4 regions of the Peribacillus sp. FSL E2-0159 genome follow, and region 3 is predicted to be linked to each of the others. Evidence: riboswitches for the same ligand, from Rfam matches in the RefSeq annotation. Region 3 holds a riboswitch; each other region holds the start of a gene.
What was found. A riboswitch is a leader RNA that binds a small molecule or an ion and turns the genes downstream of it on or off. The one in region 3 is predicted to bind S-adenosylmethionine.
Positions count from the first base shown of each region.

Region 1: another riboswitch for S-adenosylmethionine. It lies ahead of NYE63_RS12460 (Na+/H+ antiporter NhaC family protein); the one in region 3 lies ahead of NYE63_RS06160 (methionine ABC transporter ATP-binding protein).
Region 2: another riboswitch for S-adenosylmethionine. It lies ahead of NYE63_RS23260 (methionine ABC transporter ATP-binding protein); the one in region 3 lies ahead of NYE63_RS06160 (methionine ABC transporter ATP-binding protein).
Region 4: another riboswitch for S-adenosylmethionine. It lies ahead of NYE63_RS07400 (Fur-regulated basic protein FbpA); the one in region 3 lies ahead of NYE63_RS06160 (methionine ABC transporter ATP-binding protein).

Region 1 covers NZ_CP152053.1:2,537,182-2,540,818, forward strand. The annotation lists gene NYE63_RS12450 (hypothetical protein) at 1-114, shown strand, start outside; gene NYE63_RS12455 (SOS response-associated peptidase) at 175-846, shown strand; SAM riboswitch class I at 1,167-1,274, shown strand; gene NYE63_RS12460 (Na+/H+ antiporter NhaC family protein) at 1,461-2,777, shown strand; gene NYE63_RS12465 (chromate transporter) at 3,060-3,605, opposite strand.
Region 2 covers NZ_CP152053.1:4,766,047-4,769,683, reverse strand. The annotation lists gene NYE63_RS23275 (collagenase) at 1-20, shown strand, start outside; gene NYE63_RS23270 (DUF4440 domain-containing protein) at 56-418, shown strand; gene NYE63_RS23265 (GNAT family N-acetyltransferase) at 520-993, shown strand; SAM riboswitch class I at 1,134-1,245, shown strand; gene NYE63_RS23260 (methionine ABC transporter ATP-binding protein) at 1,502-2,524, shown strand; gene NYE63_RS23255 (methionine ABC transporter permease) at 2,538-3,188, shown strand; gene NYE63_RS23250 (MetQ/NlpA family ABC transporter substrate-binding protein) at 3,210-3,637, shown strand, end outside.
Region 3 covers NZ_CP152053.1:1,240,422-1,244,058, forward strand. The annotation lists gene NYE63_RS06150 (MetQ/NlpA family ABC transporter substrate-binding protein) at 1-658, opposite strand, end outside; gene NYE63_RS06155 (methionine ABC transporter permease) at 714-1,382, opposite strand; gene NYE63_RS06160 (methionine ABC transporter ATP-binding protein) at 1,369-2,385, opposite strand; SAM riboswitch class I at 2,455-2,559, opposite strand; gene NYE63_RS06165 (MBL fold metallo-hydrolase) at 2,867-3,637, shown strand, end outside.
Region 4 covers NZ_CP152053.1:1,487,410-1,491,046, reverse strand. The annotation lists gene NYE63_RS07420 (ABC transporter ATP-binding protein) at 1-451, shown strand, start outside; gene NYE63_RS07415 (GDSL-type esterase/lipase family protein) at 502-1,203, opposite strand; gene NYE63_RS07410 (N-acetyltransferase family protein) at 1,422-1,928, shown strand; gene NYE63_RS07405 (aspartyl-phosphate phosphatase Spo0E family protein) at 1,997-2,191, opposite strand; gene NYE63_RS07400 (Fur-regulated basic protein FbpA) at 2,446-2,634, opposite strand; SAM riboswitch class I at 2,811-2,915, opposite strand; TPP riboswitch at 3,074-3,178, shown strand; gene tenA (thiaminase II) at 3,269-3,637, shown strand, end outside.

The sequences.
Region 1 (3,637 bases), 1.3 Mb from region 3:
ATTTTGTCGGAAATCATTAAAGCTGAAGATGAAAGAGAAGTCCTTGGCACCCTTTTGATTTCCAGCGAATTATTTAATCAACCATTTACCGACATCAGGATTTTAGAAAGTTGATTTGTGCCTGCCCGTTCCATTTGTTACACTGTAATAAATCTTAATACGGTAGGCGATATTATGTGTGGACGTTACACCCTTTTCACTGACATTGAAGAAATAAAAGAACGGTTTGATATTCAAGGATCATTTGATGAGGAATACCAATTCAGCTACAATATTGCTCCCTCCCAATCCGTGCTCTCTGTCATTAATGACGGGGCGAGGAATCGACTTGGATATCTTCGGTGGGGACTCATTCCTTTCTGGGCAAAAGACGAAAAAGTGGGCTATAAAATGATCAATGCCAGAGCGGAAACCATTTCAGAGAAAGCAAGCTTCAAGAATTCGTATAAGAAGAAGAGATGCTTGATAATCGCTGACTCTTTTTATGAATGGAAGAAGACATCAGAGAGAAAAATACCGATGCGAATAAAACTGAAGAACCATGCTCCATTTGGAATGGCCGGTCTCTGGGAATCCTGGAAATCTCCTGAAGGCATCAGCATCTATTCGTGCTCCGTTATAACAACCGTTCCTAATAAGCTAATGACCAGCATTCATGATCGTATGCCTGTCATCCTTAAACCAGAAGATGAAAAAGATTGGTTGAATCCATCCATTAATGATCCTGCATATCTGCAACAGTATTTAAAGTCATTCGATTCGGAACAGATGGAAGCATTTGAAGTATCGACTGATGTGAACTCGACTAAAAATAACTCACCTAATCTAATACAACAAATTTGCTAAGAGGTCATTAGACCTCTTTTTTATATTAGTTCCGTCCCGAAATGGCTTTTTGGTGTTTTATCCAAATGTAACAAGAGTTTCATTTATTGAAATAAAATGAATAACTGCACATGTCAAGATCTCTTTATAATCATTAAGGAGCATGTGAAATACTTTAAAACTAAACCTTGCGAAAATAGACAAAATGCTGTACTCTTATATTTGCTTTTCAATACGACTTTCGATGTCACTTTCACAAACTAAGATGGTTTCAGCAAGTTTCCAGCCTGGTACTTTTCTGACAGGCATCGTAATATTTGATAAATTATATAATTTTGATCTTCTTATCAAGAGAGACGGAGGGACTGGCCCGAAGATGTCTCGGCAGCGGACTTAATAGGAGTGCTGTGCCAAATCCAGCAGGCTGATTTTCGCCTGAAAGATAAGGAGGGTGTTTTTTATAAATTAAAAGACCTCTTCTTGTTGTTTAATAGAAGGGGTCTTTTTTATGCTGACAGTTTTTTTTAGCTATAGCTCCATGAATGGGTAATCAAGTTTGGTGTTATTTGCGAAAACTGTTAAAAGAATAAAAGCTATGACACATGTCATGGGAAAAATAAAAAGAGGTGTACATCATGAGTGCAAACAATAAAGGGAATCCATGGGCATTGATTCCATTTGTCGTATTTTTAATTTTATTTATAGGGTCCGGAATCGTCACTAAAGATTTTTATTCATTTCCAGTGATTGTAGCAATTTCTATTGCATCAGCAGCTGCATTGGCAATGAATCGGAAAGAAAGCTTCAATCAAAAGGTTGATATTTTCTGTAAAGGTGCCGGTGACGCCAATATTATGTTAATGGTTATCATTTTCCTTTTAGCCGGCGCTTTTGCCGAAGTTGCAAATGGCATGGGGGCAGTTGAATCAACGGTGAATCTTGCCTTAGCCGTTTTTCCGCAAAATCTTTTAATGGTAGGGATATTCATTATCGCGTGTTTTATTTCTCTATCTATGGGGACTAGCATGGGAACGATTGTAGCCCTAGCACCTATCGGGGTGGGAATTAGCGAGCAAACCGATATTTCGCTTGCCTTTTCAATGGCTGCCGTTATTGGTGGTGCGATGTTTGGAGATAACCTATCCTTCATTTCAGATACGACAATCGCTGCAGTTCGAACACAGGGAACGAAAATGAAGGATAAGTTTAAGGTGAATTTTTTCATCGTTTTACCTGCGGCCATCATCACATGCGCCATTCTTGGAATTTTAACGATGGGTGAACAAGCCGACATCACCCAAAATTCTTATAATTGGGTGAAGATTCTTCCATACCTTTGCGTATTGATCACTGCATTGGCAGGAGTCAATGTGTTCCTGGTCCTTTCTATCGGTATCGTATTTGCCGGAATAATCGGCTTGGCAGATGGAAGTTATCAACCGTTGGGTGTCATTCAAAAAGTTGGTGAAGGAATGGCGGGAATGTATGAAATATCCTTCCTTGCCATTTTAATTGCAGGCATGGTTGCTGTAATAAAACATAATGGTGGCATCGATTATCTGCTCCACCTCGTGACCCGAAATAGCAAATCAAAAAAAGGGGCGGAATTCAGCATTGCCGGGCTTGTTGGTTTGACGAACCTTTCAACGGCAAATAACACGATTTCGATTATCATTGCCGGGCCACTTGCCAAAAATATTGCTGAAAAGTATGGGATTGATCCGCGTAAATCGGCGAGCTTACTTGACGTTTTTGCCTGTTGTATCCAAGGGTTGATTCCATATGGGGCACAGCTGCTTGTTGCAGCAGGAGTAGCAAAGATTTCACCGATAAGCATCTTGCCTTATTCATATTACCCAATACTAATTGGACTTTGTGGAGTCGTTGCCATCTTGATTGGTTTTCCACGGTTTCGGTCTGAAGAAGATGTAGCGAAGAAACGTACTTCTTAAAATGAGAATAGGAAATGAAAAACACCCTGGATCATTGGATACAGGGTGTTTTCTGTATGATCGAAATACTAAAACATAAGCGTAAAAATTATTCAGAAGTCATCCTCGCTCTTATTTCAGAATAAGTGTCCTAAACTAATCAAAGCCGACTTCATCTGACCTGAAAATTCCAATTCATCTGTTTGATATTTCTTTAAATTATGATAAACAATTTTTTTCATAACCAAAATATCTGTGCTTCATTCCGGTCCATATTGATAATGGTTTTGCTTGAGGCATTTGTCATGAATAGAGGACAACACCAACTAAACCAGAAAGAATAATTACATAGGCTGGGTGCCAGCGTAATTTCATTAGGGCAAATAACGATAATCCAAAAACGAGTAATAAGCTAATCGTATGCCATGAAAAGTTCGGAGCTATCATATGATTGGAAAGTGCCAAACTGATTGCCGCAAAGAGGATTAAACTAGTGACAATGGGTCTTAATCCATAAAACATGGATTGAATAACTGGAAAATGATTCAATTTGCTGAAGAATGTGGCTATAACGGTCACGAATATAATAGCAGGTAGCAAGATTCCGAGAGTGGATGAAATGGCTCCTGCTAATCCAGCAGTAGAATAGCCAACGAGAATGGCACTATTGGCTGTGACAGGTCCTGGTGACATCCCGGAAATGGCGATTATATCGGTAAATTGCTGCGTTGACATCCATCCATGCTGTGAGACTTCCGATTCTATTACGGGAATCATGGCGTATCCGCCACCGAACGATACAAAGCCGATAATAAAGAAGGTGCTAAACAACTCCCACAATTCCATCATAATATCACACGCTTTCTTGAAAATTAGTTAGA
Region 2 (3,637 bases), 2.3 Mb from region 3:
TACATAAGCTCATCAATTGAAGGTTTACAGGTGTTGAAAAAGGAGGACAAGATGAATGGAATCTTCGTTGTTAAAAGAGCATTTGTATCAGCTCGAGGAGAAATTGTTAAAATCTGAAGTCCGTACATCTCCAGAAGAGCTTTCATTATTATTGAAGGATGATTTCTTTGAGTTCGGCAGTTCGGGTAACATATGGTCTAAAAGTGATTTTTTTGGGCAAGGGGGAGCCGGAGCGGTGAAAATGACACTAAGTCAATTTGATATGCATCCATTGTCTGATGATACCGTGTTAACCACGTACCGGATTTTTGATGAAGATAAAGTGGAACATACCCTAAGGAGTTCAATCTGGAAATGTACGAATGGAAGATGGCAAATGTTTTTTCATCAAGGCACAAAAACGAAAGGTCCTCTTTAAGCCTATTATTTATGAAAAAGAAAATAGTAAAATATCATAAAAGAGCGTAAGAAATGAGTTTTGTATACTTAAAAATTATTTCACTAAAATGATAGGGGTGGATGAAGTTGATCTTTCGGACCATTGATACGGACAAAGATAAAGATATTATCGTTAAATTTAGGAAAGATTCTTTTGTTGTAAGTTTTGGATCTGAAGATGGTTTTGGAGATGAAAATACATATCTGCAACGTATGAAAGAACGGGTCTGCAAATTTCCGGAAGGACAAGTGATCATTGAAAAGGACCAAGAACCGATTGGACAAATGGAACTTCAAATTAGGGCATATGAAGAAACCGAGATTGGCTATGTGAATCTTTTTTATCTTATTCCCGATTACCGCAGTAAAGGCCTTGGCAAGGAATTGGTTCGCTACGCAGAAAACTTTTTTAGGCAATTCAATGTATCCGAATATCATTTAAGGGTTTCTCCTGATAATCATAGGGCGATTCGTTTATATACGAGTTCAGGCATGGTGAAGATATGCGAAGAAAATGAAACATACCCTGTATGGAGATTGAGTAAATCATTATAAAATAGAAATATAAATTATATTAATATAATTAAAAAGTGTCAATTCACTATACTGTGAAAATATTTAGAGCGATGAAAAATATGGTTGACTTTAGAGAAAATTGAATATATAGTGAAGGACATAATTAAATATAACGTTAATTCTTATCAAGAGATGTGGAGGGACTTGGCCCTATGATACCTCGGCAGCGGGTTTTTACTTTTGTAAAAATACTGTGCTAATTCCAACGGACGAAAGTTTGAAAGATAAGAAGGAGCTTTTCTTAGATAATTAATTTAAGAGTTTACTCTTTTTTATGTCTAAAAGAGGCCTCTTCTGTCTGATGACGGAAGAGGCCTCTTTTGTTTATTCAAAATGTATATGGTTATGTGGAGATTGGGTGCAGTTACTCATGAGTTTCGCGCACTTACTCGTAAGTTTCGAGAATTTAACCCTATCATTAAACTTTGCAAAGCTCTTCTCTCTGGATAATGAATTCGTACAAATAAACAGCATGGGGGGAGATTGGATGATTGAGTTTCAAAATGTTAAAAAGGTTTATCAAACAAAGAAACAGACTGTCGAGGCTTTGAAGGGAATAAATTTGACAGTGGAAAAGGGGGATATATTCGGTGTAGTCGGTTATAGCGGGGCCGGGAAGAGTACGTTGATCAGATTGGTCAATTTGCTTGAACATCCTTCAGATGGTTCGGTGATTGTTGGGGGCAAGGATTTAACCAAATTGAACCCGAAGGAATTACGGGCAGAAAAGAAAAAAATAGGGATGATCTTTCAGCATTTCAATTTGCTAAATTCAAAGACTGTTTTTGATAATATTGCCATGCCGCTGGTTTTGTCGGGAACTCCGGGTAATGAAATAAAAAAGCGGGTAGGCGAGCTGTTGGAGTTCGTTGGCTTATCAAGCAAAGCAAAGAGTTATCCGGAACAATTATCCGGCGGTCAAAAGCAACGGATCGGCATTGCGAGAGCATTGGCAACCAATCCATCGATCTTATTGTGTGATGAAGCTACATCGGCATTGGATCCACAAACAACGAGTGCAGTTCTGCAGCTCTTAAAAAAAATTAATAAAGAATACAATATTACCATTCTCCTAATCACACATGAGATGTCTGTCATTAGGGAAATTTGCAATAAGGTAGCGGTCATGGAGGGCGGATGCGTCGTTGAACAAGGTTCGGTTTTCGAAGTTTTTGCCAAACCGCAAACGGATATTGCAAAAAACTTCGTGAGAACGGTCATACATGATGAGATTCCACAAAGTTTCTTAAAAGGCATAGGGTCCCATATCCCGATTATTTGGAAAATTAATTTTATTGGGACTACTTCGGGTACACCTTTACTTTCAACCATCTCGAAGAAATATGATGTTCATTTAAGTGTATTATCAGCCAATATTTCTGAAATTCAGGAAACGCCTTTTGGGAATTTGATCATCGAAGTGACAGGGAACAAAAATGAGGTGGACAAGGCTTATCAATATATTAAAGATGAGGGGATTCTCGTCCAGGAGGTGCAGATAAATGGGTAATACGCTTTGGGGAATGGAAATAACGGCAGACCAGCTGTCGACAGCTTTCGGTGACACACTTTATATGGTAGCCATCTCATTGGTATTTTCCGGATTGATTGGGCTTCCGCTCGGTATCCTGCTTGTCATTACAAGAAAGGGTCACATCCTGGAGAATAAATGGATCTTTAATGTATTGAACCCGGTCATCAATATATTGCGGTCGGTTCCTTTCATCATCTTGCTTGTAGCACTTATTCCGTTTACCAGAATGATTGTCGGCAGTGCGATTGGAACGAATGCGGCCATTGTTCCGCTAATCTTTTACGCGGCTCCTTATATTGCCCGGCTTGTGGAGAACTCCCTGTTGGAAGTGGACAAAGGGATCATCGAGGCAGCTCAGGCGATGGGGGCGACGACATGGCAAATCATTTATCGCTTTTTGATTCCCGAGGGACTTAGTTCGTTGATCCTTACATTTACAACAGCGACAATCGGGCTTGTTGGATCTACGGCCATGGCAGGTGCCGTCGGTGCAGGCGGGGTCGGAGATCTAGCCTTGGCTTACGGTTATCAAAGGTTCGATACGATGACGATGATCGTCACAGTGGCGGCGCTCGTGATCATCGTTCAATTACTGCAATCCACCGGGAATTTTGTTTCAAGAAAAATCAGAAGAAGATAAAAATAACAGGAGGTAGGAGAAATGAAGAAAATCTTATTAACGATCATGGTATTGGCATTGGCCATCGTGGCTGCAGCATGCGGGAACGAAGAGGGTGCATCAGGCGGTTCGGATGATGTGAAAACAGTGAAAGTCGGTGTCAGCAGCGGGGATACGAGAACATGGGAATACATTGTCGATTTGGCTAAAGAGGAAGGGCTTAATATCGAATTGGTCACTTTCAATGATTATATCCAACCGAACCTTGCGTTAAGTGAAGGCGAAATTGATGCAAATTCATTCCAAACGGTCGCTTACTTCGATGAATTCGTTCAAGATCAAAATCTGAAATTAGAGGCTATCGGATCGACTGTCATTGCACCTATGGGCCTTTATTCAAAAAAACATAAAGATCTTAAGGATCTTCCAGATGGCGCTACGATAGCCGTTCCGAATGAAGCAACAAACTT
Region 3 (3,637 bases):
AAACAAGGGCATTCTTTAGGTCCATTTTCGCTGCAAGAGCGAAGTTGCCAGGGACTGCTGATAGATCAACACTGTCTGTTGCACGGGGCAATTGAGCGGATTCCAATGGTTTGAGTTGGATGTTTTTTGGATTTTTCGTTACATCCTTTTCAGATATTTTTAAAGGGTCGACATCTGGATCGACTTCGATCAACCCTTCATCCACCAGCACTTTAAGTGCACGTGCGAGGTTAACCGGATCATTGGGCACTGCAAGTGATGTACCGTCTTTAATTTCTTTCAATGATTTATACTTGTTCGAATATATGCCCATTGGTGCTGTTGGAACAATGATAAGGTCGGAAAGCTTTAAATCATTTTCTTTAGCGAAGTTATCCATGTACACTTTATGCTGGAATAGGTTGGCGTCGATCGAATGGTTGCCAAGCGACTTATTCGGCTGGATATAGTCGGTGAATTCGACGATCTCTATTTTGTAACCGAGATCTTCAAGACCTGGTTTGATGGCCTCTTTAACCATATCGGCGTAGGGCCCGGTAGTCGCCCCGATCTTCAATTCCTTTTTGTCTTCAGTTTTTTGGGATGCATCATCGCTCCCGCAAGCTGCCAAGCCAAGGGCAAGTGCACAGACTGATAATAACGAAGCTATTTTCTTCATTTGAAATTCCTCCTGAGTAATGAAATGTATTGAATCATTGAAAAAATGACTGATCCTATCGTTTGTTAACTATGTATGAGGCTTTGTCACCAACCATTTGAATGATTTGCACAAGGCAGATCAGCACGACGATCGTCGTGATCATGACTGTGTTGTCATAACGGTAATATCCGTACCGGATGGCCAGGTCGCCAATTCCGCCTCCGCCGATTGTCCCTGCCATTGCGGAGTAACCGATAAGCGAAATGGTCGTTAATGTAAGTCCTTGAATGATTCCCGGTTTTGCCTCTGGAAGAAGTACATCCTTAATGATCATCCATGGAGTGGCACCTACGGCAATTGCAGCTTCAATCACTCCTCTGTCTATTTCACGTAATGCAGATTCAACGATCCTTGCAAAAAAAGGTATAGCGGATACGGACAGGGAAACAGATGCCGCTCTTGGTCCTATCGTCGATCCCGTAAGAAGTTCTGTTAAAGGAAGGAGGGCGACCAATAGAATGATGAACGGGATTGAACGTACAATATTAACTGCGAAACCGAGAGATCGATTCACGATGCTATTTTCAAAAAATAAATTCCTGGTTGTCGTAAACAGCAATACTCCAAGCGGTAAACCGATCAGCAGAGCTACAGCAAGGGAAACGCCGACCATATAAATCGTTTCAAGAAAGGCTTTATTAAGATCAGGTAAAATATTGACGATGGGATCAAGCAGTGACATGTTTTAACACCTCCACAGAACTGGAACGATTTTTTATATATTCCAATGCCGAATGAATTTGGGCGGCATCGCCAATTAACTCGATGATCAAAATGCCTAAAGGGACATCCTGGATATACTCAATTTTACCGTGTAAAATATTACCTTTTACTGAATGGGATTGGAGAGTATCCGAAAGAATCGACTCACCGGCGGTATGCCCTTCGAATTGAATTTTAATAATCGTACCTTTACTTTCTTCAATCAAGTGCGAAGGGAGTTCGAAATCCAGTACACTGCTAATGAATTGCTTCGTTAATTCCTGCTTAGGCTGTGAAAATATTTCATAAACGGGACCTTCTTCAATTACCCGGCCATCCTGCATGACGGCGACTCGGTGGCATAGTTCTTTGACCACTTCCATTTCATGTGTAATCAACACGATGGTGATACCAAGCTCACTACTTATCTTTTTCAATAACTGTAAAATCGCTTTTGTAGTTGTTGGATCAAGGGCTGAAGTCGCTTCATCACATAATAGTACAGTGGGGTCATTTGCTAATGCGCGAGCTATGCCGACCCGCTGCTTCTGTCCACCGCTAAGCTGTGCCGGATAGACATCTTTCTTATCGCTGAGCCCTACGATTTCCAACAATTCCAATACACGTAACTTGATGGCGTCCTTCGATCGATGCGCGGCCTTTAAGGCGAAAGCGACATTTTCATAAACGGTTTTTGAACTGACCAAGGAAAAGTGCTGGAATATCATTCCGATTTTTTGTCGTTGTTTACGAAGCTCTTTACTTGATAAAGATGTTAAATCAATGCCGTCGATGATGATATTTCCACCTGTCGGACGTTCAAGTAAATTCAAGCAGCGGAGTAATGAGCTTTTTCCAGCTCCACTGTAGCCGACAATTCCATACACTTCGCCTGTTTTAATGGTCAAAGAAACGTTATCCACTCCGATAACTCGGTTTTTCTTCGAGACGTATTCCTTTCGGACTGAACGGATTTCAATCATGAGCCTTCCCCCTTAAACATTAAAAAAGCTGTCTCTATCATTCAGAAAGAGGCAGCGAAATTATATCTCGTCTTATCTTTCAGAATGCAATCATTCTGCAGGAAGTGGCACCGTTCCCTAAGGGCGGTTGCCGGACATCACAGGGCCTGATCCCTCCGTCACTCTTGATAAGTAAATTATTATTTTAGAATATTTCAAGTTTTATAATATAATCTATATTATTTGTAAAATTCGACAATGTCAATCGTTTCTGTGATTTTGGGATGATTTTTTTATCGTTAAATTTGGTACGGTCCGTTAAAAAGATTCGTGGAAAAAGGGCTCTTATGCAATAATCCAACATTTTCATCTAGGTTAATTATTCCAATATTTCCTTGTCAAAAAGGTAAAGTGGTACTACATTTATTATGGTAAAGTTAAAAAAAGGAAGATGAAAAGGAAAATAAAACTATTTTTATACAATGATGGGGGAGGTAAATGAATGATAGAGCTTAAGACGATAAATGATGTGGTTTGTGTGCACGGGACTCCTGGCGTGAACAAGTCGGGGATGAGTGTTTATGTCTTTTTAACGGATGGCCTATTGATAGATACTGGAGCAGAGATTTTATTGGATGAACTTATTCCATTCTATGAGTCCGCAGACTTCGACTCAGTGGCCCTGACCCACTATCATGAAGACCATACGGGGGGCGCTGCATGGATACAGGAACATAAAAAGGTCCCGCTTTTCATTCACCCGATGTCGGTTGAGGTTTGTGCAAAGGATGCTGTATATCCTGAATATCGCAAAAATTTCTGGGGAAAGAGAGACGCCTTTAAAGCTGAGCCGCTAGGGAAGGCCATTCATTCCCGTACCCAAACGTGGGAGCCGATTTTTACCCCTGGTCATGCGAAGGACCATATGGTGTATTTGAATCACAGTAATGGGTTGCTCTTTTCAGGAGACCTTTTCGTAACGCCAAAAACAAAGCTTGTCTTACGGGAAGAGTCTGTCCCGGTCATCATCGATTCCATAAAAAAATTACTTCAATATGACTTCAGGGAAGTGTTTTGCTGCCATGCTGGGCATGTGCCTGATGGGAAGGAAATGTTTCGAAAAAAACTCGATTATTTGGAAAACCTCCAAGGTGAAATTTTACGCTTACATTCTCAAGGACTGACCGTTCATGAAATCCAGCAGGTCGTTTTACCGAACCGCTATCCACTTATCGAGATATCTGGGCATGAATGGGATTCAGAGCATATCATT
Region 4 (3,637 bases), 250 kb from region 3:
TGGCAAACTTGATGCTACAGATGATGAAATCATCCAATCCTCCAAAGCGGCAAATGCACATGACTTCATCAGTGCCTTTCCTGATGGTTATGATTCTCAAATTGGAGAGCGCGGAGTCAAGCTTTCAGGTGGACAAAAACAGCGCATTGCCATTGCCAGGGCACTTTTGAAAAATCCGCAAATCATCATTCTCGATGAAGCAACGGCTGCCTTGGATACAGAATCCGAACATTTGATCCAGGAAGCATTGTCACGTTTATTGATAAATCGCACTTCAATAGTCATTGCACATCGTTTATCAACCATTCATGATGCCAATCAAATCATCGTTCTGGAAAAAGGGCAGGTTCATGAAAAAGGAACACATGAACAGTTATTGCAAAAAAACGGCAGATACAAGCAGCTCCATGACTTGCAGTTCCCTCAACTAAAAGCCATATCAAATTCCTAGCGACTTAGCAAGTAAAAATGCACAGAAAGCCTTCCTGTGCATTTTTACTTTCATTTGAAATCATAACTTTCCAAAACCCGATTCGTAATGAGCTGATACCCTTTTTCATTCGGATGTAACTTATCACTGAAATACTCTGTTTTCTTTTTATCTTCAAAAAGATCATTCGTAGGAATGAATAACATCCTTTTGTCTTTATCCGCTATTCCCTTTATCGACTGGTTATAATCGTGAATGTGCTTTTCAAGTTTTTGATTGCCTTTACTTGGGTTATATAGTCCTACTACCAGAATATCCGCTTTATCGTTTGCATCTATCAGAGTCGATGTAATCTTATTCAGATGGCTGATATACTCCCGTTTACCCTCATTGATTTTTCGGTCACTTATTTTCTCCAAGTCCCCTCCATTACTATTGATCAAGTCATTCGTTCCAATATAAACGATGAAAGTATCGGCTTCATCAAGTTTCGTTTTAATGCGGTAATCATCAAGCAGTTTCATCACCCCATCCGTTTCCTGGCCTTTTATACCGTAATTCCAAAAACTCACTTTTTGTTCCGATTCCGGATTATTCAATTCATCTTCCAGACCTTCTATATATCCTTCCCCGTCCTTATCCCCTTTTCCATAGGTTAATGAATCTCCAAAAGCCATCACCCTTTGCACATCCTCCGACTCCGAGGCCTGAAATTCATATGCTGCAAAACATATAACTAGTACTATAATCAATAAACCTGCCAATTTTTTCATTTGGTTCTCCTCTTGTCTTTTTACTAGAAGCATTTAATCTTTTACATACCCAAAAAATCCGCAGTCTTAACATAAAAAAGAATTGTCAGATAAAGAGTAAAGAGTGTATGATAATATAAAACTTTCAATGGATTGGGTGTCATTCACCGTCCATTAACAAAAAACGGGAGTTCCCTTCATTCTGGAGATTGAATAAATGATAGTTAGGAGTTTAAATCATGGAAGAACACATAGAGTTTAGAGAGGCAGAACTATCTGATCTACCCAGAATTGTTGAAATATATAATTCGACAATTGCTTCAAGAATGGTCACGGCAGATACGGAACCTGTATCCGTCCAATCGAGGGTTAAATGGTTTGAGGAACATCATTCAGAAAGTAGACCGCTATATATCATTACTATAGAAGGAAAAACTGCTGGATGGATGAGCTTTCAATCCTTTTATGGCCGACCGGCCTATAATTCCACTGCCGAAATCAGCATTTATATTGATGATTATTTCCGGGGAAAAGGAATCGGTCAAATTTCGATTCAAAAGGCAATTGAATTGAGTCCAAAATTAGGTGTTAAGACTCTATTGGGTTTCATTTTCGCCCACAATACACCAAGCCTTAAGCTTTTTTCAAAATTCGGATTTGAAGAATGGGCACATTTACCTCAAGTTGCCGAGCTGGATGGCATTGAGAGGGATTTGATCATTCTTGGTAAACGTGTCGATATTTAATATAATTCTTTAGAGCTATTGCCTTGAGCAGTAGCTTTTTCAGATTAATCGAGGTCGAATTGGCATATTTAAAAATACCTATATGATTTCTTGAGGGGAAAATATTCAGAATCTCTTTTACTTGTTAACGCATTTAATAGCGTATCCAATTCTTGACTGGCTTGAACAGTTAGCAGACTTGATAGGCCGTAAATTGCTGCCAATTTGATCATTTCTTGTCTCTTCTCTTCTACTTTTTCTATAGTTACCTTACGGCAAGGCATTATATAGTCACCTCCCATTTATTCAATTTTTTTACACTTTTATCATAATGAAACTACTAGTTAAAATCAACTATTTTTCAGAAATTAAATGTGTTATTTTAAAGGATAAATGTGACAAAACACCTATTTTATTCTTTGATTATGTATATTTTGTGTCATTTTCTATTAAACGCAAAAAAGCACCCACTAGTGTAGACTGCGAATGCTTACATCATATCCCTTAACCAAGAACCCAAAATATAATCCATCGCTTACTATGTCATCCATTCAGAAGGTGACTCGTTATTAGGTCTATTTATAACAATCTTATATTCATCTTCAAGTACTTTTAATGGGGCATCATAAAGGTGCCTTTCATCAGAGGTTTTGTATACTCCATTGGCCAATAACTCTTCAATAAGCTTTGCCTTCCTCTGTTCAATCCTCTTAAATAATTCTGCCATGTAAATGGCTCCTTTCCTAGTCAGCCTAGAGCCTGCTTCTAGATAGCTAAACTTTATCAACTTGTTTGATTTTCACCAAATTATATATACCTTTTCTATTATGTCACTAAACGTTATTTCCCAAAAATAAAAGCCCCTTCTAATTCAAGAAGAGGCTGACAGTGTCCGTACGGCTCTTCTTATCTTCCAAGCATACGCTTGTTGGATTTAGCACAGTTCCCAAAACGGGTCCGCTGCCGAGGTTTCATTGGGCCAAGTCCCTCTACCTCTCTGGATAAGAATTCAATATATAAATGATGTAGAAATGATTTTATCCTAATAATCATCAAAAGTCAATTACCTGGTTCTCCCTTTTTCCCTGGACATAAAGTGATCGCTCTTTCAAATACGGGTTGCATTTTCTTGTCTTTCTGATATGATGTCAGTAATTACATACAATTCACACCACTAGGGGAGTCTTTTTTAAGACTGAGATGGAATTAGTTCCGGACCCTTTGAACCTGAACCGGCTCATACCGGCGGAGGGAAGTGGATGATATCGTCCATTTACAGACAATATCCATCTACCCCGTTCCGTATTCAGGAACGGGGTTTTTTTATTAACAAGGGGATCCATTCTAAAGGAGGATGAACAATGGAGAATACTAAATTAGAAACATTCAGTGATAGACTGCATGCACGGGCAAAAGAGATTTGGAAAAGGAACCATTCACATCCCTTTGTCCAGGCAATTGGAAATGGCACTCTTCCTGAAAAGAAATTTGCCTATTACCTGAAGCAGGACTATATCTATCTCATGGATTATTCCAAGCTCTTTGCTTTAGGTGTCATCAAAGCTCATAACATCGAAACCATGGCAAAGTTTGCGAGTATTTTAAATGAAACCCTTCAAGTGGAAATGGATATTCATCGGCATTATGCTTCCGAATTCGGGATCAGTTCCAAGGAGTTGGAAGATACAGAACCTACTCCAACCACTCTAGCCTATACAGGTTACATGCTA